One region of the Micromonospora sp. NPDC047527 genome, then DNA from elsewhere that is predicted to be linked to it. Evidence: riboswitches for the same ligand, from Rfam matches in the RefSeq annotation. Region 1 holds a riboswitch; the other holds the start of a gene.
What was found. Region 1 has a riboswitch for cobalamin ahead of ABZ808_RS07495 (ribonucleoside-diphosphate reductase subunit alpha). Riboswitches for the same ligand answer to the same signal wherever they lie in the genome.
Positions count from the first base shown of each region.

Region 2: linked by a shared signal. The riboswitch ahead of ABZ808_RS11385 (ABC transporter substrate-binding protein) and the one ahead of ABZ808_RS07495 (ribonucleoside-diphosphate reductase subunit alpha) in region 1 are both predicted to bind cobalamin.

Region 1 is NZ_JBEYTK010000001.1:1,678,975-1,686,801, reverse strand. It holds gene ABZ808_RS07510 (GH92 family glycosyl hydrolase) at 1-94, shown strand, start outside; gene ABZ808_RS07505 (ROK family protein) at 172-1,266, opposite strand; gene ABZ808_RS07500 (MFS transporter) at 1,308-2,534, shown strand; cobalamin riboswitch at 2,621-2,838, shown strand; gene ABZ808_RS07495 (ribonucleoside-diphosphate reductase subunit alpha) at 3,029-5,347, shown strand; gene ABZ808_RS07490 (ribonucleotide-diphosphate reductase subunit beta) at 5,398-6,393, shown strand; gene ABZ808_RS07485 (glycoside hydrolase N-terminal domain-containing protein) at 6,480-7,827, opposite strand, start outside.
Region 2 is NZ_JBEYTK010000002.1:536,382-544,208, reverse strand. It holds gene ABZ808_RS11400 (VOC family protein) at 1-364, shown strand, start outside; gene ABZ808_RS11395 (ABC transporter ATP-binding protein) at 374-1,192, opposite strand; gene ABZ808_RS11390 (iron ABC transporter permease) at 1,189-2,295, opposite strand; gene ABZ808_RS11385 (ABC transporter substrate-binding protein) at 2,318-3,253, opposite strand; cobalamin riboswitch at 3,335-3,483, opposite strand; gene ABZ808_RS11380 (M14 family zinc carboxypeptidase) at 3,527-5,407, opposite strand; gene ABZ808_RS11375 (C39 family peptidase) at 5,619-6,956, shown strand; gene ABZ808_RS11370 (DUF4229 domain-containing protein) at 7,046-7,351, opposite strand; gene ABZ808_RS11365 (hypothetical protein) at 7,424-7,827, opposite strand, start outside.

The DNA of each region.
Region 1 (7,827 bases):
TGCGGCGAAGGCGGGCGCGACAAGCGTCACGCTCAGCGGCGCCACGTCGGCGACGACGGTGTCCCGGCCGTTCACCGTCACCGGCGCGAACTGAGCCGGGGGTAGCGCAGCCGCGTGGGGCGGGCCGTGACCACGGCCTGCCCCACGCGGCTCGCCGCGGGCAGAACAGCTCTAGAGCGGGGCGAGATCCGGAACGCCGTAGTGCTGGTCGAGGACCTGCATGGCGGCGCCTGCGGCGATCACGTCCGCGCCGAGGCTGGACAGGGTCACGTCCGTGGTGAGCCAGTCCGCGCGGGGCACGTCGGTGTGCACGGCCTCCTCGACCGCCGCGAGGTAGGTATCCGCGTGCCGCAGGAGGTCGGCGCCGGCCAGCACCACGCGGGAGAGGTCGAGGGTCTGGAGCAGGTTGACCACGCCGACCGCCAGGACGCGGGCCGCCCGCTCGATGTCGCCGGCCTCGGCGGCGTGGTGGTGCACGATCTCCAGGCATCCGTGCCGCCCGCAGACACATGGCGGCCCGTCCAGGGCGACGACGGTGTGGCCGAACTCCCCGGCGTTGGTGTGCGCGCCCCGGTGGGCCGTGCCGCCCAGCCAGAAGCCCCCGCCGATGCCGGACTCGACCATGATGAGGACCGCGTCGCCGAACGTCCCGCCGTGCCGCCATGCCTCGGCGGTGATCCCCGCGGTGACGTCCTTGTCGAGATGCACGGGCAGGCCCAGGTGCGCCTCGGCGAGTTCGCGCAGCGGGATGTCGTGCCAGTGCCGCAGCCCGTGGGCGTCCCGGACCAGGCCCCGCGCGTGGTCCAGCGGGCCGATCATGCCGATGCCCACGCCGGTCAGCCTGCCCCGCAGGTCGGTGCTGCCGGGTATCGCGTCGATGCCGGAACTCAGCGCGTCGAGGAGCTGCGCCGGGGTGAAGTCGCCGGGCAGTGGGCTGACCGTCGAGTGGTGCACGGTGCCGGCCAGGTCGACCAGGACCAGCCGCAGCGTACGGCGGGCGACGTGGGCGCCGATCGCGTACCGGCTGTCGGGGACGAGTTCGTAGACGATCGCCGGCTTGCCGATGCCGGGGCGGCGGACGCCGGCGGGACGGATCAGGCCGTCGGCGGTCAGGCGGGCGATGACCTTGGAGACCGCCTGGGGTGTCAGGCCGGTGGCGTCGACCACGGTCGACCGCTCGAACGTCCGCACGGTACGTCCCACGGCCATGACCAACGCCTGGTTGTAGCCGCGCAGGAAGGTGACGTCGGCTGTGGTGCGCGTCATCTCACCACCCTATTACGCAACGCTGTTGCTAAATTCGCTCGGTGCATGCACTGAGCAGAAATCGACGCCTGGGGGCGGTTCTCGCGTTGGCGCTGGGCGGTGTGGCGGTCGGCCTCACCGAGTTCGCGGCGATGGGCCTGCTGCCCGACATCGCACGCGGCCTGCTCCCGCAGCAGTACGCCGAGTCGTCGTCGGACGCGGTGGCCCGCGCCGGGTGGACGATCAGCGCCTACGCGCTCGGCGTGGTGGTGGGCGCGCCCCTGATCGCCGCGCTGACCGCCCGACTGCCGCGCAAGAAACTGGTGCTCGGTCTGCTCGTCCTCTTCATCGTCGGCACCGTCGCCTCGGCGATCGCGCCGACGTTCGACCTGGTGCTGGTGGCCCGGTTCGTCGCGGCACTGCCGCACGGCGCGTACTTCGGCGCGGCGGGTCTGCTCGCGGCGGCCCTGCTCGGCCCCGGCAACGAGGCCCGGGGTTTCGCCGCCGTGCTCGGTGGTCTGACCGTGAGCAACCTGGTGGGCGTGCCGGCGGTCACGCGGCTCGGGCAGGCGGTCGGCTGGCGAGCCGCGTACCTGGTCATCGCCGGTGTGTTCGTGCTCACGCTGCTGGCGGTGCTGGCTGTCGTTCCGGAGGTCGTGGCGGCCGTCGACGCCTCGCCGGCCGCCGAGTTGCGGGCCCTGCGGACCTCGCAGGTGTGGCTCGTGGCGGCCACCGGCTCGGTGGGCCTCGCCGGTCTCTTCGCTGTCAACACCTACCTCGCGCCGGTCACTACCGACGTCGCCGGCCTTTCGGCCACGACCGTGCCGTGGGTGCTCGTTGCGGTGGGCCTGGGCATGACAGTCGGCAACGCCCTGGGCGGTTGGCTCGCGGACCGGGACCTGCGCCGGAGCATGTACGTCGGTTTCGTCGCCATGATCGTCAGCATCGCCGTCTTCGGCCTCGTCGCATCGAACGGCGTCGGCCTGTTCGTCGGTGCGTTCCTGGTGGGCGCGACAAGCCTCTACCTGGGGCCGGTCCTGCAGGCGCGCCTGATCACTGTCGCGCCGGGCGCGCAGTTGATGGGCGCGGCGATGAGCCAGTCCGCCATGAACATCGCCAACAGCCTCGGTGCCGGGCTGGGCAGCGTCGTCATCGCCGCGGGCTTCGGCTACCTCGCGCCGGCCTGGGTGGGCGTGGTCCTTGCGATTGCCGGCCTGGGCCTGGCGGGGATCAGCTTCTCGGTCGAGCGACGCACGCGGGCCGCGGAGACAGTCGCACTCGCGGGCTGACCCGTCGATCGATGGTGGTGGGCGTCGGTGCCGCCGACACGCCGACGTCGACATGTGGGGTGTGACAAACGCTGCTGCCCCTATATATGGTGTCGAGCGCAGCTGGTTCGGCCGCTCGTTCGGAGTGGTCGAGGCAAGAGGGAACCCGGTGGGAATCCGGGACTGTCCCGCAGCGGTGAGTGGGAACGACAGCCGTCATCGGCACTGGGCCACCAATCGGCCCGGGAAGCGACGGCCAGTAGGAGACCGGCGAGCCCGGTCGTGCCCACGAGTCCGAAGACCTGCCAGCGCGCCGCGTACCCGCACCCGGGTGCGCGGCGGTCCGAGGCCGCGTGGGACGGCTGACGCCACCTGACCCACGCCCAGCGTGGCGTCCGCCGGTGTCTGTCTCCTCGCGTCCGAGGGCCATCTGGTCTCGAACTCGCGAGGAGTGAGTGGTGACAGTCACCGAGGTAGCCCCGGTCAGCGGCGAGACGGCGCTGCGACGGACGCCGATGCAGGTCCGCAAGCGCGACGGCGCCACCGAGCCCGTGGACGTGAACAGGATCGTCCGGGCGGTCGAGCGGTGGGCCGACGACCTGGCCGACGTCGACCCGATGCGCGTGGCGACCCGCACGATCAGCGGCCTGTACGACGGCGCGACCACGGCCGAGCTGGACCGGCTGTCCATCCAGACCGCGGCCGAGATGATCGGCGAGGAACCGCAGTACTCGCGCCTGGCCGCCCGGCTGCTGTCCGGCTACGTCGACAAGGAGGTGCGTCGGCAGGGCGTCACCTCGTTCAGCGCGTCGATCCGGATCGGCCACGCCGAGGGCCTGATCGGCGACGGCACCGCCGCGTTCGTCGCGACGCACGCCGAGATGCTCGACGACGCGATCGACCCGGACGGCGACCGGAGGTTCGAGTACTTCGGCCTGCGCACGGTGTACGACCGGTACCTGTTGCGTCACCCCACCAGCCGGCTGGTGCTGGAGACCCCGCAGTACTGGCTGCTGCGGGTGGCCTGCGGCCTGTCCCGTACGCCGGACGAGGCGGTCGGCTTCTACCGGCTGATGTCCAGCCTGGCCTATCTGCCCAGCTCCCCGACGTTGTTCAACTCCGGCACCCGGCACACGCAGATGTCCTCCTGCTACCTGGTCGACTCGCCGCGCGACGAGCTGGACTCGATCTACCAGCGGTACGCGCAGGTCGCCAACCTGTCCAAGTTCGCCGGTGGCATCGGCATCGCGTACTCCCGGGTCCGGTCCCGGGGCGCGCTGATCCGTGGCACCAACGGGCAGTCCAACGGGATCGTGCCGTGGCTGCGCACGCTGGACGCGAGCGTCGCCGCGGTCAACCAGGGCGGCCGGCGCAAGGGCGCGGCCTGCGTCTACCTGGAGCCGTGGCACCCGGACGTCGAGGAGTTCCTGCAACTGCGGGACAACACCGGCGAGGACGCCCGGCGTACCCACAACCTGAACCTCGCCAACTGGATCCCGGACGAGTTCATGCGCCGGGTCGAGGCCGACGAGATGTGGTCGCTGTTCGACCCGCACGAGGTGCCGGAGCTGCCCGACCTGTGGGGGGAGCGGTTCGACGCCGCGTACCGGGAGGCCGAGGCGCAGGGCCGCTACGTGCGGCAGGTCCCCGCGCGGGAGCTGTACGGGAAGATGATGCGGACCCTCGCCCAGACCGGCAACGGGTGGATGACGTTCAAGGACGCCGCCAACCGGCTGTGCAACCAGACGGCCGAGCCGGGCAACGTCGTGCACCTGTCCAACCTCTGCACCGAGATCATCGAGGTGTCCAGCGACGCCGAGACTGCGGTGTGCAACCTGGGCTCGGTGAACGTCGCCGCGCACCTCACCGCCGACGGCATCGACTGGCATCGGCTGCGCGCCACGGTCCGCACCGCCGTGACGTTCCTCGACCGGGTCATCGACATCAACTACTACCCGACCCCGCAGGCGGCGGCGAGCAACCCCCGCTGGCGGCCGGTCGGGCTCGGGCTGATGGGCCTCCAGGACGTGTTCTTCGCGCTGCGGCTGCCGTTCGACTCGCCGGCCGCGCGGGAGCTGTCCACCCGGATCAGCGAGGAGCTGTACCTGACCGCGCTGGAGACCTCCGCCGACCTGGCGCACCGCTTCGGCGCGCACCCGGCGTTCGGGCAGACCCGGGCCGCGCGGGGCAACCTGCAACCCGACCTGTGGGGCATCGAGGGTACGCAGACCGCGCGCTGGGCCGCGCTGCGCGAGCGGGTGCGGGCGAACGGGCTGCGCAACTCGCTGCTCGTGGCGGTCGCCCCGACGGCGACCATCGCCTCGATCGCCGGGTGCTACGAGTGCGTCGAGCCGCAGGTGTCCAACCTGTTCAAGCGCGAGACCCTGTCGGGTGAGTTCCTCCAGGTCAACACCGCTCTGGTACGCGAGCTCAAGGCCCGTGGCCTGTGGACCGACCGGACCCGGTCGGCGATCAAGCGAGCCGAGGGGTCGGTGCAGGGCATCACCGAGCTGCCGGCCGACGTCCGGGAGCTGTTCCGCACCGCGTGGGAGCTGCCGCAGCGGGCGCTGATCGACCTGGCCGCCGCTCGTGCCCCGTTCATCGACCAGTCCCAGTCGCTGAACCTGTTCCTGGCCTCGCCGACCATCGGCAAGCTCTCCTCGATGTACCTGTACGCCTGGAAGGCCGGGCTGAAGACCACCTACTACCTGCGTTCCCGCCCCGCCACGCGGATCCAGCAGGCCACCGTCGCGGTCCTCGCGCCGTCGACGACCGACGCGGACGCGCTGGCCTGCTCGTTGGAGAACCCCGAGTCGTGCGAGGCCTGCCAGTGACCGCCGCCGACACCACTACCGACACCGTCACCGACACGAGGACCACGCACATGCTGCTCGACCCCGGGATGGACCTCACCCTCCGCCCGATGCGCTACCCGCACTTCTTCGACAGGTTCCGCGACGCCATCCGCAACACCTGGACGGTGGAGGAGGTCGACCTGCACGCCGACCTCGCCGACCTCGACAGGCTCTCGCCGGCCGAGCGGCACCTGGTCAGCCGCCTGGTCGCGTTCTTCGCCACCGGCGACACGATCGTCGCCAACAACCTGGTGCTCAACCTGTACCAGCACGTCAACAGCCCGGAGGGCCGGCTCTACCTGTCCCGGCAACTGTTCGAGGAGGCCGTGCACGTCCAGTTCTATCTCAACCTGCTCGACACGTACGTCCCCGACGAGACCGAGCGGTTCGAGGCCTTCGCCGCCATCGAGAACATCCCCTCGATCCGACGCAAGGCCGAGTTCTGTTTCCGCTGGATCGACTCCCTCAGCGACCTACGGGAGCTGCGAACCCGCCAGGACCGGCGCACGTTCCTGCTCAACCTGATCTGCTTCGCCGCCTGCATCGAGGGGCTGTTCTTCTACGGCGCGTTCGCCTACGTCTACTTCCTGCGCTCCCGGGGTCTGCTGCACGGCCTGGCCTCCGGCACCAACTGGGTGTTCCGCGACGAGTCCATGCACATGGCGTTCGCGTTCGACGTCGTGGACACCGTCCGCGCCGAGGAGCCGGACCTGTTCGACGACGACCTCGCCGACCAGGTCCGTCAGATGCTCACCGAGGCCGTCGAGTGTGAGGTGCAGTTCGCCGAGGACCTGGTGGGCCACGGCGTGCCCGGCCTGACCCTGGCCGACATGCGGGAGTATCTCCAGCACGTCGCCGACCGCCGCCTCGCCCAGCTCGGCATCGCGCCGCACTACGGGTCGTCCAACCCGTTCGCCTTCATGGAGTTGCAGGACGTGCAGGAGCTGTCCAACTTCTTCGAGCGGCGGGTGTCGGCGTACCAGGTCGGGGTGACGGGCGCGGTCGCCTTCGACGACGACTTCTAGCCGGCGGTCTGCGCGTGGGGCTCGGCCACCCGCCGCCCGGTCGGCGGGTGGCCGAGCCCCGGCTCCCGCGCGGGGGTATCGGCGACTCAGCTCGTGGTGCAGGTGAGGCTGGTCGGCGGGTTGTTGGTGCCGTTCCAGGCGCCGGTGAACCCGAAGGTGGTCGAGGCGCCGGCGGCGAGCGCGCCGTTGTAGGCGGCGTTTGTCACGCGGACGGCCGATCCGTTCTGGGTGTGGGTGCCGCTCCAGAGCTGGCCGATGGTCTGCCCGTTGGGGAAGGTCCAGGAGACGGTCCACCCGTTGATCGACGTGGAACCGGCGGTGACGGTCACGGTGGCCTGGAAGCCGCCGGCCCACGAGTTGACGATGGCGTAGGCGGCGGTCGCCGACCCGGACGGCGGGGGAGTGGTGGCGGACGGCGTCGGGGTGGGAGTGGGGGTGGGCGTCGGTGTCGGCGTGGCCGTCGGTGTCGGCGCGGTCCCGGCGTACGCCCGGTAGGACTGCCCGGCCTGCACGGTGAGTTCGATGACGTCGGACTCGATCCGCGTGGTGCGGGCCGGCGCGCCGGTGGCCGCGTCGACGACCGAGTGGGTCGCCGTGAACAGACGCGAGCGCAGCCGGATCGTGCCGCCACGGTCGGCGCCGATCAGGATCTCCTGTGCCTGGCCCCCGCTCCACGCGATGCCGACGGTGTACCCGCCGCGCCCCCGCAGGCCGCTGACCCGGCCCTGCCCCCAGGCGGCGGGCAGCGCCGGCAGCAGGTGCAGCTCACCGTTGTGGCTGTGCAGCAGCATCTCGGCGATGCCCGCCGTCGCGCCGAAGTTGCCGTCGATCTGGAACGGCGGGTGCAGGTCGAACATGTTCGGCGCCAGCCTCGCCGTGGTGACGAGGTCGCGCAGGAGTTTGTGTGCCCGCGCGCCGTCCTCCAGCCGGGCCCAGAAGTTGATTTTCCAGGCCAGCGACCAGCCGGTGCCGTCGTCGCCGCGCAGCTCCAGGGTCCGCCGCGCGGCCTCGAACAGTTGCGGGGTGCCCCGGCGGGTGATCTGGTTGCTGGGGTGCAGGCCGTACAGGTGTGAGACGTGCCGGTGGTAGGGCTCGGTCTCCACCCAGTCGTACAGCCACTCCATGACGTTGCCGCGCGAGCCGACCCGGGTCGGCGCGAGCCGGTCGCGGGTCGCCCGGACCTGTGCCCGGAACGTGGGGTCCACGTCGAGGATCTCGCTGGCCCGGGCGCAGCCGTCGAACAGGTCACGCAGGATCTGGTTGTCCATTGTCGGCCCGGCGCAGACGCTGGCGTTCGAGTGGTGCGACAGCTCCGGTGAGTTCGACGGGTTGGTGACGAGCCAACCCAGGGTCGGCTCCGTCTGCAGGGTGTCCAGGAAGAACTGCGCGGCGCCCTTCATCGCCGGGTAGTACGACCGCAGGAACTCGACGTCA
Region 2 (7,827 bases), on a different contig from region 1:
GAGCTGGAACGAGCTGGTCACCCCCGATCCGGAGGGCGCGAAGGTCTTCTACGAGCTGGTGTTCGGCTGGCAGCCGGACGAACAGCCGGTCGGCGGAATGACGTACACCGGGTGGCGGCTCGGTGCGCGGATCGTCGCCGGGATGATGCCGCCGCTGGCCGACGACTTCCCGGCCGACCTGCCCGCGTACTGGACGGTGTACTTCGCGGTGACCGACGCGGACGCCGCCGCGGCCCGCGCCGCCGAGCTGGGCGGAACCATCCTCGTCCCACCCCGCGACATCCCGACGGGCCGGTTCGCCGCCCTACGCGACCCGCAGGGCGCCCTCTTCTCGGTGATCGACCTCGGCCCGGAAGAGGACTGACCGCCCCCGTCAGCGAGGGCGGACGGGGACCACCAGGGGGCCGTGGGTGCCGGGGACGACGCGGACGCTGGCCCGGTAGTGGGTGGCCAGGAGGTGTTCGGTCAGCACCTCGCGGGGGGTGCCGGTCGCCACCACCTGACCGTCGGCCAGCATCACCATCCGGTCGGCGTACTCGCCGGCCAGGGAGAGGTCGTGCATGGTGGCCAGCACGGTCAGGCCGTGCGCGCGGCGGAGCTGGTCGACCAGTTCCAGCACCTCCTGCTGGTGGCCGATGTCCAGCGCGCTGGTCGGCTCGTCGAGCAGCAGCAGCGTCGCGCCCTGGGCGAGCGCCCGGGCCAGGAAGACCCGCTGCCGTTCGCCGCCGGAGAGGGTCGCCAGCTCGCGGCGGTGGAAGCCGACGAGGTCCAGCCTGTCGAGCACCTCGTGCACGGCGGCCACGTCCGCGGCCGACTCCCGGCCCAGCGGCGGGATGTACGGGGTACGGCCGAGCAGCACGTAGTCCAGCACCGACATGCCGGGTGGCACCACCGGTGACTGTGCCACCGTGGCCACCACCCGGGCGCGGTTCCGGCGGCGCAGTTCGGCGCTCGGCGTACCGAACAGGGTGATCGCTCCCGGCGCGGGCAGCAGGCCGCCGACGGCGCGCAACAGGGTCGACTTGCCGGCGCCGTTCGGGCCGATCACGGTGACCCACTCGCCGACGGCGACGGTCAGGTCGACGCCGGTGAGGATCGGGGTGCCGCCCAGGCTGACGTGCAACCCCCGCACCTCGACCGCCGTCGCACCGGCCTGGCGGGGAGCGGGCACGCCGGCCGGCTCGGGGCTCATGTGAGCACCCGCCGGGCGGTGCGCAGCACCAGGACGAAGAACGGGCCGCCGAGCAGGGCGGTGACCACCCCGATGGGCACCTCGGCCGGGGCGGCGGCGGTGCGGGCCACCACGTCGGTCAGGGCCAGGAACGCCGCCCCGAACAGCATCGACAGCGGCAGGATCACCCGGTAGCTCGACCCGGCGAGCAGCCGGACGGTGTGCGGCACGATGATGCCGACGAAGCCGATCAGGCCGGTCGCGGAGACGGCGGCGGCGGTGCCCAACGACGCGGCGGCGATCAGCAGGTAGCGGGACCGCTGCGGGTGCAGGCCGAGGCTGCGCGCCTCGTCGTCGCCGAGCGCGAGGACGTCCAGCTCGCGGCGGTGCAGCAGCACCACCACGGTGGTCACCACGGCGTACGGCAGCACCAGCAGCACGTCGTGCCAGCCGGCGGTGGCCAGCCGGCCCAGCAGCCAGGAGTAGACGGACTGGATGGTGTCGGAGTGCCGTTGCAGCAGGTACGTCTGCCCGGCGGAGAGGAACGCGGAGACCGCGACCCCGGCCAGGATCAGCATCGCCGGGGACCGGCTCCGGCCGCCGGCCGCGCCGAGCAGGTAGGTCATCGTCACGGCGAGCAGCGACCCGACGAAAGCGGCCAACGGGATGGTCAGCGGCAGCCCGGAGATCGCGCCCTGCCGGCCGGCGCCGCCGAGGGCGATCACCGCGGTGACCGCGAGGCCCGCGCCGGCGGCCACCCCGAGCAGGTACGGGTCGGCGAGCGGGTTGCGGAACACGCCCTGGTAGCAGCCGCCGGCCAGGGCGAGCAGGCCACCGACGAGCAGGCCCAGCACGACCCGGGGCAGCCGCAACTCGGTGACGATGGCGATTTCCCGCTCGGTCAACCCGCTCTCCAGGTGCACCCCGGGGATCAGGTTGAGCAGCTCGGCGGCGACGCTGCCCGGCGGCAGACTGACCGGGCCGAGCGACACCCCGGCGACGAGCGCGACGAGCACCGCGAACACCCCGGCAGCCAACCAGCGCTTGCGCAGGCCGGCGGGCCGGGACGCGAGCTGCGTCCCGGCCGGCCGCGTGGTTGGTGCCGGGGTGGCCACCGGAAGCAGTCCGGTCACCGACGGACGTCGATCACGCGGGCACCTTGGCGACCGCGTCGATGACAACCCGGAGCAGGTCCACGATCCGTGGGCCCCACCGGGAGGCGATGTCGTCGTCCAGCGCCACGACCTGGTTGTTCTTCACCGCGGTGACCCCGGCCCAGCCGCTGCGGGCCTTGACCGAGTCGCCGCTCTGCTGGCAGCACTTGGCGTCGGCCAGGAAGACGAAGTCGGGGTCGGCCTTGACGATGAACTCCTGGGACAGCTGCGGGTAGCCGGCGCTCTTGCCGTCCGCGTCGGCCGGGTCGGCGATGTTGGTCAGACCGGCCAGGTCGTAGATCGAGCCGATGAAGGTCTTGCTGGTCGCGCTGTAGAGCTCCGGGCCCAGCTCATGGAAGTAGGTGAGCTTCTCGGCGCGCTGCGGCACGTCCTTGACCAGCTTGGCGATGTCGTCCTTCATCCGGGTGGTGACGTCGGTGGCCTGGTCGGCGTGCCCGGTAAGCGTGCCCAGATCGGTGATCTGCCGGTAGGAGTCGTCAAGCGTGGTCGCCGCCGGGGTCAGGTACACCGGGATCTTGAGCTTGCCGAGCTGGTCGACGATCTTGTTCCGGTCGTCGGAGATCACCACCAGGTCGGGGTTCTTGCTGGCGATGGCCTCGGCGTTGGGCTGGAAGCCGGACAGGTCGGTCTTGGGCGCGTCAGCCGGGTAGTTGGACTGGTCGTCGACCGCGGTCACCTGCGGGCCGGCACCGATGGCGAAGAGCATCTCGGTGGCGGTGGGCGCCAGCGACACGATCTTCTCGGGCCGCTTGTCGAGGGTGAGCGAGCCGACCGTCACCGGGAAGCTGGCGGTCGCCGAACCGACGCCGGGCGCCGGCTGGTCGGTGGTCTTCTCGGCGCAGGCGCCGAGGGCGAGCGCGGCGACCGCGAGGGTCGCGGCGAAGAGCCGGGGGGTACGTCTGAACATGGGGCCTCCTGTCGGTCGAGGAGTGTTGCTTCGCCGACAGGGCTTCCGTACGCCCGCCCACGAGGCGCCCTTCCTCGAGAGCGCGTGTCGCGACCGATCCGCAGGCGACCTGGCTTGTCCCCACCGTCAGGCGGGGCATCACAGTTGCGGGACAGCGCCGGTATCGCACCGGCTTCGCTGCGGAGTGGTCGCTAAGACGGTAGCGCACCGCGGGATCTGGAGGCTCGGAGCGGGTGGTGGGGCCCCGCAGGGGCGGAACGGGGCCCCACCCGATCAGGAGGCGGTGATGGTGACGTTGTCCACAGCCGCCTCCACGAGGCTCGCGCCGGAGGCATCCGCGGCCTCGACGAGGATCCGCACGGACTGGCCGGCGTACGGAGTGAGGTTGAGGTTCGCCACCGCCCAGCTCCCGTTGCGGTTGGTCGCCGCGCCGGCCTGGGTGAGCAGCGCGGTGGTGCCGCCGTTGTGCACCACGCTCACCCGCAGGTAGTCGGCTGACGACGAGTTCGAGCCGTGTGCCAGATACCAGGCCAGCGAGAGGGTCAGCGTGCCCGACGACGGCAGGGTCACCGCCGGGGACCGGGCACTTGTCACGCCACCGTCGACGTCGTAGTCACCGGCCGCCGAGCCGGCGAGCCGGCCGGTGACCAGGTCGTTGGCGCCGGCGTACGGGGTGAGCTGCTTGGCGCCGGAGGAGGTGGTCGCCTGGGCGGCACCCCGCTCCCACACTCCGCTGGTGGCGGCGTCCGTACCGGACGGGTTGATGGTCCACCCGGTGGCGGTCTCGAAGGTGTCGGACCAGACCGTGGTGCCGCCACCACCGCCGCCGCAGTACTGCGCCTGCTTGCCGATGGCCCGGTACGGGCAGTCGGCGTACTCGCTGAGCATCAGCACGGCCTCGCGGTTGCGGCTGGTCTGTGCGGGGATCACCTCGTCGGGCGGGTAGAAGCCGCCGCCGCTCGCCGAGCCCGGGTACATCTCGAAGGTGTACGCCCAGATGTTGTGGGTGGCCCACATCCAGTCGATGCTGTCCCCGTCGGTGATGTAGAGGTCGCTGGACTGCTGCGGGGTGTAGTTGTTGGTGGCCGCCATCTGCTGGCCGATGGTGGCGAAGGTGTTGTACTGGTCGGCGTTCATCCCGGCCGCGGTGTTCGCGGTGGTATAGCCGTACGGCCAGAGCACCAGCTGCGAGTACGTGTGGAAGTCGATGTTCGCCTTGATCTGCTGGGTTCCGCCGACCACGCGACTGTTGACGAAGTTGCGCAGCGCCTGCGTCTCCGGGGCGGAGAACGCCGACGGGCCGCGGTAGGTCTCCGACGAGGTCGAGCCGGACGAGCCGCCGCAGCAACCCCAGTTGTAGGACCAGTTGCGGTTCAGGTCGGTGCCGACGTTGGACGAGCCGCTGTTGGGCTGGCGGTTCTTGCGCCAGGACCGGTACGAGCCGGTGGCGATGTCGTACTCGCTGCCGTCCGGGTTGACGGTCGGCACGATCCAGATCTCCCGGCTGTTGACGATGTTGGTGATCCGGGAGTCGCTGCCGTAGCTGTCGGTGAAGAGGTTGAGCAGGTAGATCGCCATTTCGACGGTCAGGTGCTCACGGGCGTGCTGCTGGGCGTTGAACAGGATCTCCGGCTCGTTCTCGTCGGTGCCGACGTTGTCGGAGATCTTCACGGCCATCAGGTCGCGGCCCTCGTACGACGTACCAATGCTGATCTTGCGGGCGATGGCCGGATGGTCGGCCACGGCCTGGTTCACGACGGCGGTCAGTTCGGCATAGTCGTGGTAGTTGGAGTCGGCGGGCGGGAAGGCCAACGTGCCCACCTCACCGGCGCCGCGTTCGGCGTTCGGTGGCGGGGTCAGCGGTTCCAGGCGGAATCCGAGCCGGCCGATCGCGGCGGCCTCGCTCGCGGTCGCCGAGATGTGCAGGACCCCGTGCTCGGAGTAGTCGATGGCGGCCCCGGTGCGGGCCACCGCGTTGCGGTCGGCGAGGGTCCGGGGCCCGAGCACCCGGTAGCCGGCGGCGGCCGACTCGGCGGTGCGATCCGGTGCCGGTTTCGCGGCGACGGGTCCGGCGGCCACGGTGACGATGCCCAGCCCGGCGACGACAGCGAGCGCCAGGGCACGGCGGAGAGGTGTGGGCGTGCGGAGGGCCATGTACTACCTCCTCGAAGGGCGGGACATCCCGCTCGGTGATGCACACTTCATCACCAGCCACATGGTCGAATCAATATCCGTCGTTGCCTTGTGCATCCCAGATTCACCATCGCTGCGGCAATGATTTTCTTCCCAGCACCCACTGGCGAAACTTCCCTCCGCGCGGAACACTGACCAGCGACGATGCACCTCTCGACACCGCGGAGCACCCATGGCCAGATCCCGCCTGCACGCGGCCGCCCTCGCGGGCGTCAGCGCGCTCACCCTGCTCGCCCCCGCAGCCCCCGCCACAGCGGGTCGACCACCCGCTCCCGCCCACGACGAGCGGATCACCTTCCAGGACTGGTCCGGGCCCGCCGACTGGCACCGGGGCAGCAGCGCCGGCACCCGCGTCGTGCCCGGGGCGCGAGCGGGCGTCACCCTGGCCCGCCCGGCCGGCACCATCGAGTACGCCGATCCGCACACCGGCGCCACCCGCACCTGGGAGTACGGCACCTGGACCTCGCCGGTGACCCGGATCGGCTTCGACGCCACCGAACTGATCGCCTCCTGGAACGCCGAGACCCCCGCCGGCACCTGGATCCAGGTGGAGATGCAGGGCAGCTACACCAGCGGCGACCAGACCCCCTGGTACGTCATGGGTCGCTGGGCCTCCGGCGACACCGACATCAAACGGGCCAGCGTCAACCGGCAGGGTGATCCCTGGTCGACGATCTGGACCGACACCTTCAGCATCGACGACGCCGACGCCGGGGTGCTGCTGCGGTCGTACCAACTGCGACTGACCCTCTACCGGGCACCCGGGCAGACGGCCTCGCCGGTGGTCCGGATGCTCGGCGCGATGAGTTCCAACGTGCCGGACCGGTTCACCGTCCCGCCCAGCGCGGGGCACATCGCCTGGGGCGTCGAGTTGCCGGTGCCGCGCTACTCGCAGAACGTGCACAGTGGGCACTACCCGGAGTACGACGGCGGCGGCGAGGCGTGGTGCTCGCCCACCTCCGCGGAGATGGTCGTCGAGTACTGGGGGCGCAGGCCGTCGGCGGCCGACACCTCCTGGGTGGACCCGACCTACCCCGACCCGACGGTCAACCACGCCGCCCGGATGGTCTTCGACTACGCGTACGACGGCGCGGGCAACTGGCCGTTCAACACCGCGTACGCGGCCAGCTTCCCCGGACTGGAGGGCCGGGTCACCCGGCTGCACTCACTCGACGAACTGGAGCGTTTCATCGCCGCCGGCATCCCGGTGGTGACCAGCCAGTCGTTCCTGGCCAGCGAGTTGGACGGCGCGAACTACGGCACGTCCGGGCACCTGTTCGTGGTGGTCGGCTTCACCGCCGAGGGCGACGTCATCGTCAACGACCCCGCCTCGTCCAGCAACGACGTGGTGCGCAACGTCTACAAGCGTGCCCAGTTCGAGCAGATCTGGTTGCGGACCAAGCGCACCAACGCGACCGGCGGAGTCTCCGGCGGCTCGGGCGGCATCGCGTACCTCATCAAGCCCACGTCAAAGCCCTGGCCCCGGGTCCCCGGCTCCACCAACTGGTGACCGGCCCCATCGGGACCCCTCCTGACCTATCGGGGGTGATCAAGAGGTTCGCGTCACGGGACAGCCTCCCGGTGACGCGAACCTCTTGATCAACGCGGGGGCTCGTCGGTGGGAGGGGTGGGGTTGGTGGTGGGCTGGTCGGTGGAGGGCTGGTCGTCGCCGGCTAGGGCGGAGCGCAGGCGCTCCTTCTCCGCACGGCGGCGCTCCGCCGCCTCGGCCATCTCCTCGGCCATGTCGTCGCGGAAGCCACGCAACAGGAAGAAGGAGAGCGCGGCCGAGAACGCCAGCGCCAGAATCAGCTTCAGGAAAATGTCCATGTCGACGAACCAGAGGCCCGCCAGCACGGCGACGAACAGCCCGAGCCGGCCCAGCGTGTACTTGACCGCCGCGCTCACCTGCACCACATCCGTTCCCTAGCTCGCCCGCCCTGCGGCGGAAAGATCGACTCGCCCGGCGGGCGGTCGGGGTCAGCCGGTCCGGCGGGCCAGCCAGCGGACACCCGGAAACCAGACCACCGCGTACGCCACGGTGAACGCCGCCGCCGCCAACGCCCCGGACAGCAGCGGCGGCAACCCGGAGGCCAGCCCCGCGATCAGCAGCCCCGAGACCACCCCGACGGCCGCCGCGACCAGAGCCGCCACCACCCGGGCCGCGCCGAACTCCCAGGCCCGGAAGTCGTCCCAGAACAACCAGGCCGGCAGGATCACGGCCAGCCAACCGTTGGTGTGACCGAAGTCGCCGGCACCGAACATGGCGAACGCCAACTCGAACAGCACGAGCGCCAACACGCCGATGATCAGACCGGCCAGGCACACGCCGAGCAGGTCGGCCAGGGTACGGACCCGCCCCTGGTCGTCTCGGCGGGGAAACC